Solidesulfovibrio magneticus RS-1: one gene and its partner. The protein of the gene in region 2 binds, or shares a complex with, the protein of the main gene of each other region. Links are inferred from orthologs where the notes say so. Each region holds a gene or a part of one and is shown on either strand. Other genes may lie near its edges.

Region 1 (10,336 bases), 3.5 Mb from region 2 along the record:
CCAGGGTATGGGGAACGATGTAGATCAGGATGGGGGGAAGGCCCCGGGGGCGGGACGGCGTTGGCCGCGTCGGCTGGGCCTGGGTTTGGGCGGGCTGGCCGGTCTGGTTGTCGCCTTGTGGCTGGCGCTGCTGACGCCTTGGGGGCTTGACGGCGCGGCCTGGGTGGCCGAGCGCGCCATCACCGCCGGCAGCGGCTTTGCCGCCCGCATCGACAACGTCTCGGGCACGCTGCCCTTTTCCCTCAAGGTCGGCCGCTTCGCCCTGGCCGACGCCAAGGGGCCGTGGCTCGTTATCAGCGACGCCGCCTTTTCCTGGTCCCCGGCCGCCCTGCTGACCGGCCGGGTGGTCATCCACGAAATCGCCGCCGATGTGGTGCGCCTGCGCCGCGCCCCGGACATCCCCGAAACCCACCGCGTCCCGGTCACCTTCGAATGGCCGCCGCGCTTTCCCCGGCTGCCGCCCCTCCTGCTGGACCGACTGGCCGTAAACCGCGTCATCCTCGACAAGGAACTGGCCGGCCAGGCCGCGATCATCAGCCTGTCCGGCCGGCTGGCCGAGTCGGGCCAGGGCGCGGCCGCCCTGATGCTGGCCGCCAAGCGTCTGGACGGGGAAGCGCCGCTGACGCTGTCTGTCGGCGCGGCGCTCAATTATGCCGACTGGCGGCTGGCCGTGAAAGCGAGCCTCGCCGACGCGCCCGGGGGACTCATCGCCTCGGCCCTGGCCGGCGACGACCGCACGCCCTTTGCCCTGGAAGCCCTGGGCGACGGCCCGCTTGACACTTGGAAAGGCCGCCTGTCCGCCCGCCTTGGCGCGGCCGATCTCCTCGTGGCCGACCTCGGTCTGGGCATCCCCCTGGCCAAGGACGCCCGGGCCGCCTTTTCCCTGGATCTCGGCCTGCGGCCCACGCCCGGCCTGCTGCCTGCCTTTTTCGACGATTTCCTGGGGTCGCGCTGCCGGCTGGTCCTGGCCGGCCGGGCCGGGCTGGCCGATTCCGCCCTGGAGCTTTCTACCCTCGAAGTCTCGGGGGCGTTTGGCAGCGTATCCCTGTCCGGGACCATGGACCCGGACGCCGACGCCCTGTCGGCCAAGGGCGTCATCGACATCAGCGACGCCTCGCGCCTGGCGACCTCGGCCCTGGGCGGCCGGCTCGGCGCTACGTTCACCATCGCTGGCCCGCTGTCCCGGCCGTCTCTTAGCGCCGACGCCACGGCCCGGGGCTTCCGGGCCGGCCCCGTGCATCTGGCCGACGGCGACATCAAGGCCTCGGCCCAGGTCGTCACCCCCATCACGAACAGCTTCCCGGGCGCGACCCTGGCCGCCCAGGGCAAGCTCGCCGGCCTGGCCGGCCCCGACGGCACCACCCTGGCCGGCCAGAATCTGGATTTCGACGCCAAAGGCATGCTGACGTCCGATTGGATCGTGGACGTGGACCAGGCCGCCCTGACCGGCCAGGGCGGAACCGTGACCCTGGGACAGGTGCATATCGACGGCGGCAACGTGCGCGGCCGGCTGGCCGTTTCCCTGGCCGATCTGGCCGGCGCGGCCTCGCTTGTCGGCCTTCGCCTGACCGGCGGCGCGGCCGTGGCCGGGGACGTGACCACCGCCCCGGACGGCCACGGCACGACGAGCCTTGCCGCCTCCTTCACCAAGCTGGCCGCCCCGGCCACGGCAAGCTCCCTGGACGCCTCGGTGGCCGCCCTGCTTGGCCCCTCGCCCAAGCTCGATCTCACGGCCGCCTTCTCGGCCCAGGGCGCGCGCCTGACCGAGCTGTCCCTGGCCGGCAAGGGCCTCACGCTCACCGGCACGGGCGGCTACACCGCCGCCTCGGACAGCCTGGACGCCAAGGTGCGCCTGGACGCGCCGGACCTGACCCTGTTGACCGCCGCCCTGGGCCAGCCCTGCGCCGGCGCGGCCGAGGCCAAGCTGACCATCTCCGGCCCGGCCGTTTCGCCGCGCCTGGACGTCGCGGTCGGAGCCAAGCGCCTGAGCCTGGGCGAACTGGTTCTCACCGAAGCGTCCCTGGAGGCCAGTCTGGCCGACAGCGCCCGCCGTCCCTCGGGCAAGGCGACCATCGCCGCCGTGCGCGAGGGCGAAACGGCCCGGGCCGAGGCCGCCTACGCCCTGACCGGCTCGCGCCTGAGTCTCACCGGCCTCAAGCTGGCCGCCCCGGACGCCGCCTTTGCCGGCGAAGCCGACATCGATACGGCAACCGGCCGCGTCTCTGGCAAGCTCGCCGGACAGGCCGGCAATCTGGCCGGCCTGGGCCGCTTCGTCGGCCTGCCGCTGGCCGGCTCGCTCAAGCTCACGGCCTCGGCCGCCGCCGGCCCGGGCAAAGGGGCTGCCCAATCCCTCACCGTCGATCTCAGCGCCGCCAACCTGCGCCTGCCCGGGCTGGCCGCCGGCAGTTTGACCGTCAACGCCGCCCTGGACGACCTGTCCGGCGCGCCGCGCGGCAAGGCCAACCTCACCGGACGCGGACTGGAAGCCTCAGGCCTGTCCCTTGCCGCCCTTTCGGCCACCGCCAGCGGCGACGGCCGGGCCATGGCCGTCTCGGCCGAGGCCAAGGGCAAGCTCGCCGGCCAGACCGCTGTCGAGGCCAGCCTGCGCCTGAGCCTGCCCCCGGCCGAGGCCGGCAAGCGCCGCATTGCCGTGCAGTCCCTGGCCGGCAGCCTGGAGGGCCGCAAATTTTCCCTGGCCGGACCGGCCGCCGTCACCCTGGGCAACGACGCCCTGCGCGTCGAGGGCGTGAACCTCGCCTTGGACAAGGCCAAGATCACCGCCTCCGGGACCCTTGGGCCAAACGAAGCCAGCGGCAAGGCCACGGTGGACAACTTTCCCCTGCCGCTGCTCGGGCTTTTCGGCCTGGCCGGCATCGACGGCACGGCAACCGCCAGCGCCACCCTTTCCGGCACGCCGGCCCGGCCGCAAATCGCGGCCGAAACCCGCGTGTCCGGGCTGCGGCTGGCCGCCGAACAGGGCAAGAGCCTGCCGCCCGTCAGCCTGTGGGCCAAGGCCGCCTGCAACGGCGCACGCCTGGACGTCACGGCCGGGCTGGCCGGCAAAAACGCCAAGGACCCCAAGGCCGGCAAGGCCGCCGACGTCGTCACCGTCACGGCCGGCCTGCCCATGCGCCTGTCCCTGGCCCCCTTTGCCTGCGACCTGCCGCCCGGCGGCGCGCTGTCCGGCCAGATCGCCGCCGACGCCGATCTGGCCGATTTCGCCGGCCTTTTAGCCCGGGTCAACACCCGCATCGTCGGCCGCCTCACCGCCGATCTGGCCCTTGGCGGGACGCTCAGCGCCCCGGCCGCCACCGGCGCCCTGGCCCTGGCCGCCAGCCGGCTGGAAAACGCCGACGCCGGACTGGTCCTCACCAACGTCGTGCTCAAGGCCGACGCCTCGGGCGGCCGGCTCACCATCGCCTCGGCCTCGGGCGAGGACGGCCGGGGCGGCCGCTTCACGCTCTCCGGCACGGTCGGCATCGCCGATCCGGTCAACGGCCCCGTGGACCTGAAACTCGCCCTGGCGCATCTTCGCGTCGTTGGCCTGGACATCGCCACCGCCGCCGCCGACGGCACCATAGCCGTCACCGGCACACTCTCGCGCCTGCGCGCCAGCGGCAACATCGTCATCGGCCCGGCCGACGTGAACCTGCCCACCTCCCTGCCGCCCGACGTGGCCGTCATCCCGGTCACCTACATCAACGATCCGGCCGCGCCCAAAAAACCGGCCGCCAAGGCCGCGCCGCCGGCCGTGGCCCGCCACGTGGACCTCGACCTCAAGATTTCCCTGGGCCAGGCCGTCTACGTGCGCGGCCTCGGCCTGGAGTCGCGCTGGACCGGCGCGCTTGCCGTTACCGGCACGGCCGCCGCGCCCATCGTCATCGGCCGCTACGCCGTGGACAAGGGCACCCTCGACCTCCTCGGCTCGACGCTGGAGATCACCAAGGGCGAACTGACGTTCAGCGGCGGCGCGCCCACGGCCCCGACCTTCGACGTGCGGGCCGAAACCACCAAGGACAACGTCACCGCCGGCATCGCCATCACCGGCGACGCCGACGCCCCGGTCATCACCCTGACCTCCACGCCGCAACTGCCCCGCGACGAAATCCTCTCGCGACTGCTCTTCGGCCAAAACGCCGGCTCGCTCTCGCCCATCCAGGCCGCCCAGCTGGCCCAGGCCGCTGCCTCCATCTACGCCGGCGGCACGCCCACCAGCATCCTGGCCCGCACCCGGCGCATCCTGGGCCTGGACCAACTCTCCATCGTCACCGGCAAGTCCGGCATGGCCGGCAGCGTGCTCAAGGCCGGCAAGGAGATCTTCAAGGGCGTGACCGTGGGCGTCGAACAAGGCATGGGCGCGCAAAGCGGCGCGGTGTCCGTGGAAGTGCAGGTCACGCCCAACATCACCGTGGACAGCCGCGTGGGCGTCGACAACAAACAAGGCGTGGGCGTCAACTGGAAGTGGGATTATTAGAGAAGAGAAGAGAAGAGAAGAGGAAGATGCCTCCGGCGGCCGGGGGCCTGAGGCCCCCGGACCCCCCAAATGAAGAAATGTTTAAAGGGGGTTGGGGCGCGGGGCGGGCATTGGGTCGGCGGAGACGGCTGGGCCAATGCCAGCCGCCCCCTTTCCCATGTGGGGGGTCTGGGGGCCTCAGGCCCCCAGCGGAGAGGTCCAGGAGAGGCAGAGCCTCTCCTGGCCGCCGGAGGCACTCTTCCCTCTTACACCGGGCAGAACACTGACGGGTCGCCGGTGTAGGGGGTGACGGCGTGCTGGCCGGTGGATTCGAGCACCGAGCGCCAGTAGTCCGAGGCGATGTTGAGCATTTTGCGCCGCAGCGTCACGAGGTCCAGGGGCAGATGGACGTAGCGGTCGAACAGCCGCGCCACCACCATGCCCGTCTTGCCGGCCATGGCCGCGTGCACGGCGTTTTGCCCCAGAAACCCGCAGTACACCCGGTCGTTGGCGTTGGCCGGCACGGACCGGATGATGTAGCTGGGGTCGATGAATTTGAGCGTGATGGGCATGTCGCGGCTGCGGAAATAGCCTTCGATCTCCCCGCACAGATACTGGGCGATGTCGCCCAGAACCGGATTGCCCGAGGCGTCGCGCGCGCCGGTGTCGGGCAGAAGCTTCTGCCCGGCCCCTTCGGCCACCACGATGACGGCGTGTCGCCGGGCGCTAAGGCGTTCTTCCAGGGACGGCAGCAGCCCGCGCGGCCCGGTCAGGTCGAAATCGCATTCCGGCACCAGCACGTAGTTGACTTCCTTAAGCGCCAGGGTGGCCTGGGCGGCGATGAACCCGGATTCCCGGCCCATGACCTTGACCACGCCGATGCCGTTTAGGGCGGCGATGGCTTCGGTATGGGCGCAGCGGATGGCCTCGGTGGCTTTTTCCACGGCCGTGTCGAAGCCAAACGACTTGGTGACGAGGTTGACGTCGTTGTCGATGGTCTTGGGCACGCCGATGACGCTGATTTTCGAGCGCCGCCGGGCGATTTCCTCCTGGATGCGCCGGGCCGCCTTCATGGACCCGTCGCCGCCGATGACGAACAACATGCCGACGTTTAAGCGCTCCAGGGCGTCCACGATCTCTTCGGGCTTTTGCGGCCCCCGGCTGGACCCCAGCACCGTGCCGCCGAACTGGTGGATGTCGGACACGGCGTTTGGCGTCAGAGGCACCGGCTCGTAGCCGTAGGCTTCGATGAAGCCTTGCAGCCCGAAGCGGATGCCGAGCACGCCGGCCACGTGGTAGTTGTGGCAGCACTCCATGACGATGGCCCGGATGACGTCGTTTAAGCCCGGGCACAGGCCGCCGCAGGTGACGATGGCGACTTTGACCTTGGAGGAGTCGTAGTAGATGTTGCCGCGCGGCCCGGCCACTTCGAACTCGGCCCGGCACGGGCCGGGCACGCCGCCGAAATCGGCTGCGTCGAGCTCCATGGAGACCCGAAAATTGTCGTCCACGAAACGGCAATACGGCAAGGGGGACGGGATCTTGGCCGGCCCAAGCGAGGCGATGGCGGTATCGGCCGGGGCAATGGGGCAAGAGTCTTCCATGGCACGCTCCTTACCACCAAACTACCAGCTTGCCCCCCAGCCGGCAACACGATCCGGCGACGAGGGGGCGAAATCGCCGCGCCGCCCTTGCGTCCGTCGCCGTTGTCGCGCCGCACGGCAGCCCTGCTTTCCGACCAACGCCGGCCGGCCTTCGCGCCGGGACCAGCCGCGAAGACCGTAAGCGGCGCGAGACCGGCGGCCTAATCCCAGCGCACCTTCACTTCCGAGCCTTCCCCCCGGCCGGTGACCACCACCTTGCCCGAACGGCCAAGGGTCACGCTCTGCCCCGGCGTCAACACGATGTCGCGCCCGTCGCCGGCCGCCGTCACCCAAACCACGCCCTTGGCGCAGGTCACCCGGCAGTAGCGCACGCCAGTCAGCGCCAGATGCTTGCCCTGGCCCAGGCGCACCGACAGGCTGCGGCCCGGGGTGAAGATCCTGGCCCCGGCCTCGGCCATGGCCCGCAGCACCCGGCTGTCGCGCCAGCGCGACAGCCATTCGTCGATGATTCCCGTGCGCGTCGTCGCCAGCAGCCGGTCTTCCCGTAAGCGATCCACAAACATGGCAGCCTCCTTGGGGCGTGTCCGCGACCGCATCCGTCGCGCCCGGCACGCCTGAAGCGTTGGTTGGCTCGTGATCCCCGGCCGCCTCGCGGGCCGGGGCGTTGCCCGGGGACGGCCCCGGGCGCGCTTCCCTTGGACCATATTGTCTGTTACCATCACAGACACAGTTTTCAAAAAAAACCTCCATAACAGATGTGGGCCGCGCCCACGCCCGGAGGCCGCCATGACCTTGCCTGAAACCGATTCCGGCATTTTCCGCTATATGGCCGTGGAGAAACATATTTTGCGGCTTCTGGAGTCCGGCGAGCTGCGCGTGGGCGACCGCGTGCCAAGCCTGCGGGGGCTGGGCGGCCGCCTTGGCGTCAGCGTGTCCACCATCAACCAGGCCTATCTGGAGCTGGAAAAGCAGGGGATCATCGAAGCGCGGCCCAAATCCGGGTTTTTCGTGCGCCGTACGCCCATCAAGCGGCCCGCCCCCAGCCGGGGCGAAGCGCCGCCGCGCGGACCGGCCACGGTGGCGCGCGGGGCGCTTATCCGCGAAGTCCTCGACGGCATGGGCCGGCGCGACATCGTGCCCCTGGGCGTGGCCCTGACCGATCCGTCGCTGTTGCCGGCCAAACAGATCGCCCGGCTGCTGTCCAAGGTGGCGGCCGGAGACGAACGGGTGACGAGCTACGAGGGCGTGCAGGGCAATCTGGAACTGCGCCGTCAGATCGCCTGGCGGCTGGCCGAGGCCGGCATCGAGGCCGGACCGGACGAGGTGATGATCACCTCCGGGGCCATGGAGGCGCTGTATCTGGCCCTGCGCTCGGTGACGCGCCCGGGCGACAACGTGGCCATCCCGGCCCCGACCTATTACTGTTTCCTGCAACTGCTGGAAAACTTCGGGCTGCGGGCCGTGGAGCTGCCGTCCTATCCCGACGGGGGCGTGCGCCCGGCCGATCTGCGCTCGGCCCTGGACCGCTTCGATCTCAAAGCCGTCATCCTCACGCCCAATTTCAACAATCCCGACGGGGCCATGATCCCGGACGAGGCCAAGGCCGAGATGGCCGCGCTTCTGGCCGAGCGCGGCGTGCCGGTCATCGAGGACGACGTCTACGGCGACCTGCACTTCGCCGAGCGCCGGCCGCGCTGCCTGCGGTCCTACGACGCCACGGGCAACGTCCTGCACTGTTCGTCGTTTTCCAAGACCCTGGCCCCGGGCTACCGCCTGGGCTATCTGCTGCCCGGCAGGCACGCGGCCAAGGCCTTCGAGCTCAAGGCCACCACCAACGTCTGCTGCGCCACGCCGACCCAGGTCGCCGCCGCGCTGTATCTGGCCCAGGGCGGGTTCGAGCGCCACCTGCGCAAGACCCGGGGAGTGCTGGAGCGCCAGGCCCGGATGATCGAGGAACGGGTGCTGCGCCATTTCCCCGACGGCACGCGGGTGACCCATCCCTCGGGCGGCAGCGTGGTCTGGGTCCAGATGCCCGACAGCGTGGATTCCATCGCGCTGTTCTACGCCGCCCGGGAACTCGGCATCGGCCTGGCTCCGGGCAACATCTTTTCGAGCTGCGACCAGTTCAAGCATTTCGTGCGCTTAAGCTACGGCAATGCCTGGACGCCGCGCATCGAACAGGCCCTGGCCGACGTGGGCCGGCTGGCCCGGGAACTGGCCGAGGGCGGGGACCGGCCCGAGCCGGCCTGCTGATTCGCGCCCGACGCCGGGCAGGCGGGATTGTCGCCCCGAAGACGTTGGTTTTTTCCGCCAAGGCTGCTAGCTTTCCCGTAGAAGTCTGCGGCCCGCGCGGCCCGGAGGAGCCTTGTCATGCAGCTGACGTGCGAGGAGACGGATGCGGCCCTTGTGGTGCGCGTTTCCGGCGAGATCATCATGGACGCGGTGACCGAATGCCGCGCCGAGGTGGAACATCTGGCCCTGGCCGCCGCCGCCCCGGCCGTGGTGGTGGATCTCTCGGCCGTGGCCTTCATGGACAGTTCCGGGGTGGGATTCCTTATCGGCCTGCGCCGGCTGTGCCAGGACCACGGCAAGACCCTGTCCCTGGCCAATCCCACGCCGCCGATCAAGAAGCTCCTGGCCATGTTGCGCCTGACCGACTATTTCGACGCCCCGCCAACCGGCCCGGCCGGGGCCTGATGTCCGCCATGCGCATCGCCGTCGTCGACGACTCCGAGACCTTCCGGGCCTACCTCCAAGGCCTGCTGGCCGGCCGGGGCGAATTGTCCGCCTTCGACACGGCCGGCGACTGTCTGGTCGCCCTGGCCGATCCGGCCCAGCCGCCCGTGGACCTCGTGCTCATGGACCTCATCATGCCGGTCATGGACGGCCTGGAAGCCACCCGCCGCATCAAGGCCGATCCGGCCACGGCCGACGTGCCGGTCATCATGGTCACGGTGTCCGACGACGACGCCAGTCTGTCCGAAGCCTTTGCCGCCGGGGCCATGGACTACATCCAGAAACCGCCACGAAAGCCCGAGCTGCTGGCCCGGGTGGACTCGGCCCTGCGTCTCAAGGCCGCCATCGACGCCCGCAAGGCCCGTGAGCGCGAAATCAAGGCGGAAAAGGAATACATCGCCGCCATCCTGGAATATTCCCACGACGGCATCGCCGTGGCCGGCCCGGACGGCCGCTTCACGTTCGTTTCCCCCGGCATGGAGCGCATCTTCGGTCTGCCGGCCGACACCTACACCACCGCCGACCGCTGGCTGGACATCGTCTTCCCGGACCTGGCCGCCCGGGACGATCTGGCCGACATCTTCCACCAGCGCCCGGCCCCGGGCCATGTCTGGCGACGGCTCTACCCCTTTGCCGACAAAAACGGCCAGCGCCGGGCCTGCCAGATCCATTTCTCCACCATGCCCTCCGGCGACCTGATCCTCAACATCCAGGACATGACCCTTTTCGAGAAGCAAAAAGAGGATCTGGTCAAGAAGCACAACCGCCACCAAAAAGACCTCGACGCCGCCGCCGAGATCCAGCAAAGCCTGCTGCCCCGGCGCTTCACCATGTCCGACGCCCTGCGCTTCGCCTGGGAGTTCGTGCCCTGCCACAACATCGGCGGCGACATCTTCAACGTCTTTCCCCTGGGCCCCCACCATGTGGGCCTCTACATGCTCGACGTCTCGGGCCACGGCGTGGCCTCGTCCCTGGTCGCCCATTCGGTCTACAACTTCATGCACTACCAGCGCTCGACCCTGGTCGACCGCTCCGGCGGGGCCATCGACGTGGTGCCCCCCGAGACCGTGCTCTCTCGGCTCAACGACGAATTCCCCTTCACCAAGTTCCAGAAATTTTTCACCATCTTCTACATGACCATCGATTTGCGCACCGGGCGCGCCATCTACGGCAACGCCGGCCATCCCGCGCCCTGGCATATCCCGGCCGATGGCCCCATGGCCGAGCTGCCCGAACGCGGCCCCATCATCGGCTTGGCCGGCTTGCCCCCCATCCCCCCCGGCGAGCTGCTCCTGGCCCCGGGCGACAAGCTCCTGGCCATAAGCGACGGCCTGGCCGACAGCCGTGACGCCAAAGGCGAATCCTTTGGCGAGGAACGCATAGCCGCCATCGCCGCCGCCCAGGCCCAGGAGCCGGTGGACGTCCTGGTGACCGCCCTGCGCCGGGCCGCCGACGACTTCCGCCAGGCCGCCCCGCCCCGCGACGACCTGAGCCTTTTGGGAGTGGAATTCATCCGGCCGAAAGCGTAAAGACCCGCCTCCGG
Region 2 (6,422 bases):
CAGACCCCCACCCTCCCAAAAAACTCTCAATGGGGTGTTCAGTCCTGTCGCGGCCCTGTGTCGTGTTGCCGCCAACACCCAGCCCGGCAAGCAGCCCGAGGCTGGGCCTATCTGGTCGCTTTTTCTCCAACTTTTCGGCCCCGCTTCGGGGCCGAGGGCCAGGTGGGGCCTGGAATTTCAGGGGGCGCGGCCGGCGCGCCAGCGCTGGCCGCGCCCCCTGAAATTCCAGGCCCCTTCTTCGCGGCCAGCCGACTGCCGGCCGACCGCCTTCCCCGCCCGCCCGACCGCGCCCCGATCGGGGGTCCGGGGGGATGATCCCCCGGCGGGTCCGGGCAGCGCCCGGCGGGTGCAGGGCAGCGCCCTGCCGGGGTCCGGGGCAGCGCCCCAGCTAAACTCCGAGAGTAACTACGCCGTAGTTCTTTTTGCCTTTGCGCAACAGGGCGATATTGCCGCCGATGTAGTCACTGGCGGCAAGGGTCTGGTTTTCGTCGGCCACGCGGACGTTGTTGAGGTAGATGCCGCCGGCCTTGATGTCCTTGCGGGCCTGGGACAGCGACGGGCACAGGGCCAGATCGACCAGGAGCTTGGGCAGGGGCGGCACGACGTCCAGGGCGTCGTAGTTCTTGCCGGGCGCGGCGTCCAGGGCGGCGCGCAGGGTGGCGGCGTCCACGGTGCGCAGGTCGCCGCCGCCAAAAAGCGCTTCGGTGACGGCTTCGACCTTGGCCAGTTCCTCGGCCCCGTGGATCATGGTGGTGGTTTCCCGGGCCAGGGTTTTCTGGGCGGCGCGCAGGTGGGGCCGCTCGGCGGTCTCCACGGCCAGGGCGTCGATGGCTTCCTTGGATAAGTAAGTGAAGTAGCGCAGGAAGTTGCAGACGTCGCGGTCGTCGGCGTTGATCCAGTATTGGTAAAAGGCGTAGGGCGAGGTCAGGGCGGTGTTTAAGTAGATGGCCCCTTTTTCGCTTTTGCCGAATTTCGCGCCGGTGGCGGTGGTGATGAGCGGGAATGTCAGGGCAAAGGCCTGGGAGCCGGATTTGCGGCGGATGAGTTCCAGGCCGGCGGTGATGTTGCCGAACTGGTCGCCGCCGCCGATTTGCAAGGTGCAGCCCATGGTGCGATTCAAGTATTCATAATCCAGGGACTGCAGGATCATGTAGCTGAATTCGGTGTAGGAGATGCCGGTATCTTCACGGCCGATGCGCGATTTCACGGAATCCTTGGCCATCATGTAGTTGATGGTGAAGTGTTTGCCGGTGTCGCGCAAGAATTCGATGACCGAGATGGGCTGGGTCCAGTCGAGGTTGTTGACCGGGGTAACGCGGTCGGCCACGCCTTGGCGCTCGAAGAATGCCATGGCCTGGGACCGGATTTTCTCGGCCGAGGCGGCGACCATGTCGGCGGTGCGCATCTGGCGTTCCTTGTCCTTGCCGCTGGGGTCGCCGATAAGGCCGGTGGCGCCGCCGAGCAGGAACAGGGGCTTGTGGCCGGCCTTGGCGAAGCGGGCCAGGGCCATGAGCGGCACGAGGTTGCCGATGTGCAGGCTGTCGGCGGTGGGGTCGAAGCCGCAGTACATGACGCGGTCACGGGAGCTTAAGTGTTTGCGCAGTTCGGCCTCGTCGGAGCACTGGTGCACGAGGCCGCGCCAGGAGAGTTCGTCGAAAATATTCACGGCGATTCCTTTTCGGTAAAGCAGTCGGACGGATCAGATGCCCGAAGCAGGCACGGCCGGGGCTGGCGAGGAGCCGGCCGGCGCGGCGGTCTTGGCCGGCGTGCGTTCGCGCAGCAGGGGTTTCACCCCGGCGATGCGCTCCAGCCGGGTCATGGTGTCGGGCTGGCGGTCGTAGACGTCGACCAGGACGTTGAGCACGAACTGGCCGTTTTTGATTTCGGTCTCGATGCGGCATTCAAAGCCGTTCTGGCCAAGCTTGGCCTTGAGCGCATTGGCGTTGTCGGCTTTGCTAAACGACCCGACCTGATAGGTGTCATGGGGGCGTTGCCAGTCGTAGACGGTCTCGTCGCCGCAGCCGCCAAGCAGGCAGACCCCGGCCAGGAGCAGGCCCAGAAGAAGCGCGCGCATGCCTGGACCGCCTAGGGTTTGGCGTCGGGCCGGCGACGCTGCTTGTCGTTGTATTCGATGATCTCGGTGCGGCCGTTCTGGCGCTCGGTGACCAGCAGCAAACGGTCGCCGTCCACGTTGACGTTGACCAGGCGCGAACATTTGTTGATGGCGGGCACCACAGCATAAGTCTTGTCCGCGCCCACGGCCACGAGGTCGTAGGTGATGGGGCATTCGGCGTTGCCCACGCCATGGCGGATGAGCACGGCGTCGTAGCCGTCGCCGAGTTCGCCGACGCTCATGTAGGACTGGGCGGTGAGCGCCGCGCCCATGGCCTGGTGGATGACCCGGCCGCCGAGGAGCACGGTGGAGGACGCGCCGTCGCGCACCACTTCCAGGGGGCCGGCCACGGTCATGTAGATGGCCGTGCGTTCCGGGGCGGCCTGGGCGGCGGCGGCCAGGACCAGACAGGCCAGGGCGGCAAGCAGCAGTCTTCGGGCGTATCGCATGGGTGTTCCTCCGCTTCGCGGCGGTTTATCCGGCCAGCCGCCAAGGCGCAATAGTTACGACCTTGCCGGCGGAGGCGTCAATATCCATAAGCGCCCCCTGCATCTCGGGGGCGGCCTTGGACACGACGAACCGGCGCGGCAGGCCGGTGCGGAACCGGGCGATGACCTCTTCGGGGTCCATGCCCAGGGCCGAGGCAGCCGGACCGGTCATGCCCAGGTCCGTCATGTAGGCCGTACCCTGTGGAAGCAGCTGGGCGTCGGCGGTCTGGACGTGGGTGTGGGTGCCCAGGACGGCGCTGACCTTGCCATCGAGAAAATAGGCCAGGGCCTTTTTTTCGCTGGTGGCCTCGGCGTGGAAGTCGATGAGCCGCAGGGGCACGTCGGCGGGCAGTTGGCCGAGAATGCCCTCGGCGGCGGCAAAGGGGCAGTCCACGGCGGCCATGAAGGTGCGGCCCAGGAGGTTTATCACGGCGTAAGGGGCGGCGTCCTTGGGGCGAAAGACCTGCCAGCCGCGCCCGGGCGCGCCGGCCGGGTAATTGGCCGGACGCAGCAGCCGGTCGTTGGCGCCCAGCAGCGGCGACAGGTCGGGGTGGCGGAAGGTGTGGTTGCCGCCGGTCAGGACATCGAGGCCGGTTTCCAGGAGCTGGCGGGCCGACTTGGCGGTCAGGCCAATGCCGCCCGAGGCGTTTTCGGCGTTGGCGAGAACCCGGGTCAAGCCCAGGTCGCGCCGCAGTCCGGCCAGGCGCTGGGTGACGATGGCCCGGCCTGGCCGGCCGAAGATGTCGCCGAGAAACAGCATCCGCATGACATGCAGTCCTTATTCGTAAACGAGAAAACCCGGGAGGTCCGGCACTTGGGCTTGGTCCGCCTCCGGGCCGCCGCCCCAGGCGGCGAGGCCCTGGGCCGGTTCGGCTTCGGGCACGGCAAAAAGCCGCAGGGTTAGCAACAAATCGCCCGGCGGCCCGTCGCCGACGCCGGGCTGGCCGGCTCCGGCCACCCGGACCATGTCGCCGTCGCGGGAGTGCGGGGCGATGACGAGCACGCCTTGGCGGGGCTTGTCGTGGCGTCCAGACCCGGCGCAGGCCGGACAGGTCGCGACAACGAAACCCCGGCCCGAGCAGGGCGGGCAGCCCACGGCGGACAAGCCGCCGCCAAGGGGCTGCCAGATGGTCCCCCGGCCGGCGCACATCCAGCAGGCTTGGCGCAGCGCCCCCTTGCCGTCGCAGACCGGACAGTCGCCGCCAACGCCGAAATCCAGGGTCAGCCGGCCGCCGACAGCGGCCAGGGAGTCGGGGATGTCCAGCATGGCGGCCATGTCCTTGCCCCGTCGCGGCAAAAGGACGCGCGGATCCAGGGGGGCAAAGGCGGCGGGCGACGATGCCGCGACCGGAGACGGCGTCACGTCCCGGACCGCCTTGGCGTAGCGGCGGCGGCCGTCATAGGCGGCGCGCCGGGCCGGATGGCCCAAAACAGCGTAGGCGGCGGCCAGGGTCAGGAAGCGTTCGGCGGCCCGGGGATCATCCGGGTTGGCGTCGGGGTGGCAGTGCCTGGCCAGACGGCGGTAGGCGCGGCGCACGGCGGCCGCGTCAGCGTCCTCGGGCAAGCCAAGGACGGCATAGCAGTCGGGCTGTTCCATGCGCCCCCGCTTGGTCTGGTTTTTCAAAACGCGCCACGGGCCGCCCGAGGAAGGCGGCCCGAAACGCGGCAACATCGGCCTGGCCGCTATTTGGCGATGCCCACGGCCCGCCGCTCGCGGATGACCGTGACGCGAATCTGGCCGGGATAGGTGAGGTTTTCCTCGATGCGCTTGGCGATGTCCTTGCAGAGCAAAAACGTCTTGTCGTCGTCGACGTTTTCCGAATCGACCATGACCCGCACCTCGCGGCCGGCCTGGATGGCGTAGGCTTTGGACACGCCGTCGAAATCCAGAGCCAGGTTTTCCAGTTCTTCCAGACGCTTGACGTAGCTTTCCAGAAGTTCCTTGCGGGCGCCGGGACGCGCGCCCGAAAGGCTGTCGGCGGCTTGGACCAGGGTGGCCAGTATGGACTTGGGCGGCACGTCCTCGTGGTGGGCCATGATGGCGTGGAGGATGTCGCCGGATTCGCCGAATTTCTTGGCCAGATCCGCGCCGATGACGGCGTGGGGGCCTTCGATCTCGTGATCAACGGCCTTGCCGAGGTCGTGGAGCAGGCCGGCGCGCTTGGCCCGTTTGATGTCCACGCCCAATTCGGCGGCCATGATGCCGGCCAGGGAGGCCACTTCCAGGGAGTGCTGGAGCACGTTCTGGGAGTAGCTGGTGCGGTATTGGAGCTGGCCGAGCAACCGCACGAGCTCGGGGTGGATGCCGTGGACGCCGCAGTCGAAGGTGGCCTGCTCGCCGATCTCGCGGATCTTGACGTCGAGTTCCTGCTCGCACTTCTTGACGATGTCCTCGATGCGGGCGGGATGGATGCGGCCGTCGGTGATCAGCCGCTCCAGGGCCATCTTGGCGATCTGGCGCTTGAGCGGCGAAAAAGCCGACAGGATGACGGTCTCGGGGGTGTCGTCGATGATGAGATCGACGCCGGTGGCGGCTTCCAGGGCGCGGATATTGCGGCCTTCGCGGCCGATGATGCGGCCCTTCATCTCTTCGGAGGGCAGGGTCACGGCGGTGACGGTCTGCTCGCCCACGAAATCGCCGGCATAGCGCTGGATGGCCAGGGCCAGGATCTTTTTCCCGCTCTTGTCGGCGGTCTCCTTGGCCTCCATCTCGATCTGGCGGACCATGCGGGCGGCCTCGTGGCGGGTCTTGGACTCGATCTCGTCCATGAGGCGCTTTTTGGCCTCTTCCATGGTCAGGCCGGAAATTTCCTGAAGCCGTTTGTCGTGCTCGTCAGCCAGGCGGGTAAGTTCCTCGGCCTTGTCGGCCAGTTCCCGCTCCTTGGCGGTAAGCCGCTTTTCCGAGGCCAGCATCTCGGATTCCTTCTGGACGATGAGCTCCTGCTTTTCTTCCAGACGTTCCCGGCGCTTGTGGACCTGTTCTTCTTTTTCTTCCAGGGACTGGGTCTTGTCGCGGAATTCCTTTTCGAGTTCCTGTTTCTGACGGAACAGCTCGTCCTGGGCGGCGACGACGACTTCTTTTTTGTGGGCGGAAGCTTCCTTGCGGGCCTCGTCCAGGATGCGGTCGGCCAGGGTCCTGGCTTCGTTCAAGGTTTTCTGGGAAATCCACTTGTCGAGATAATAGCCGGCCGGCACACCAAGGCCAATGCCCACGATGCCCATGAATATGGTCGAAAATTCCATGCGTTCTCCCGAAGCGGGGGGAGAAAAACGGGGCAGAGCCCAAGGGCAGGGAGGGGGGACCGGCTCAATCCGGACAATGCGTGGCGCTCGCCGCGTGCGGTATGGCATGGGACGGGGGATGTCCGGCCGCCCGGGACAACGGCGGCCAGTCATCAACACCGTTTTATAACAAAGCCCCAGAGCGCCGTGTCGTCAGTTCTTTTGAACCTTGGCAACCAAGGTGGACGCCACTGTTTGACCTTCAGGCCACCCGGACGAGCCGGGCACGCACACCAGCCACGCGTCGCAGCATCCTATTTTTGAGTATCGGCTCAAAAATAAACCGACGATCACGCACACCCCAGGGAACTTTTCAAGGACGCGCCAGCAGACGCCGTCCGTCAATCTATCTTGTGCAGCAGCTCCCCCACCCGATCGTGGAGCGCGTCGAGCCGCTGGTTCGAAAGCAACATATCGTCAGCCAGACCCAATGCGACAAAGGCCAGCAATTTCTCCTTGCCGAGCGTTTTCCCGCCCGCCTGAAGCAAGTTATATCGTTGTTCCACCAGTTTTCTGGCGGCTTCCACGCGCTGCGGTTC

Evidence for each region.
Region 1: rny (region 2) and DMR_RS16820 share a complex: the UniProt entries of both Bacillus subtilis proteins name them as parts of the possible RNA degradosome complex. The link is inferred for Solidesulfovibrio magneticus RS-1 from one-to-one orthologs.

What each region holds. Positions count from the first base shown.
Region 1 is NC_012796.1:4,011,175-4,021,510, forward strand. Bases 3,889-6,869 are described here. They hold DMR_RS16820 (ATP-dependent 6-phosphofructokinase), read right to left. Parts: upstream 6,058-6,869; coding sequence 4,720-6,057; downstream 3,889-4,719. Other genes in these bases: DMR_RS16815 (translocation/assembly module TamB domain-containing protein), read left to right, coding at 3,889-4,474; DMR_RS16825 (DUF2917 domain-containing protein), read right to left, coding at 6,258-6,620; DMR_RS16830 (PLP-dependent aminotransferase family protein), read left to right, coding at 6,844-6,869. In the rest of the region: more of DMR_RS16815, read left to right, coding at 8-3,888; more of DMR_RS16830, read left to right, coding at 6,870-8,310; DMR_RS16835 (STAS domain-containing protein), read left to right, coding at 8,428-8,754; DMR_RS16840 (SpoIIE family protein phosphatase), read left to right, coding at 8,763-10,322. UniProt on the Bacillus subtilis protein: Catalyzes the phosphorylation of D-fructose 6-phosphate to fructose 1,6-bisphosphate by ATP, the first committing step of glycolysis.
Region 2 is NC_012796.1:549,497-555,918, reverse strand. What follows is about bases 3,565-6,422. They hold rny (ribonuclease Y), read right to left. Parts: upstream 5,845-6,422; coding sequence 4,285-5,844; downstream 3,565-4,284. Other genes in these bases: DMR_RS02260 (cell division protein ZapA), read right to left, coding at 6,225-6,422; DMR_RS02270 (DnaJ domain-containing protein), read right to left, coding at 3,565-4,198. Outside these bases: tyrS (tyrosine--tRNA ligase), read right to left, coding at 389-1,666; DMR_RS02285 (SPOR domain-containing protein), read right to left, coding at 1,700-2,074; DMR_RS02280 (hypothetical protein), read right to left, coding at 2,086-2,562; DMR_RS02275 (TIGR00282 family metallophosphoesterase), read right to left, coding at 2,588-3,367; more of DMR_RS02270, read right to left, coding at 3,380-3,564. UniProt on the Bacillus subtilis protein: Endoribonuclease that initiates mRNA decay. Initiates the decay of all SAM-dependent riboswitches, such as yitJ riboswitch. Involved in processing of the gapA operon mRNA, it cleaves between cggR and gapA.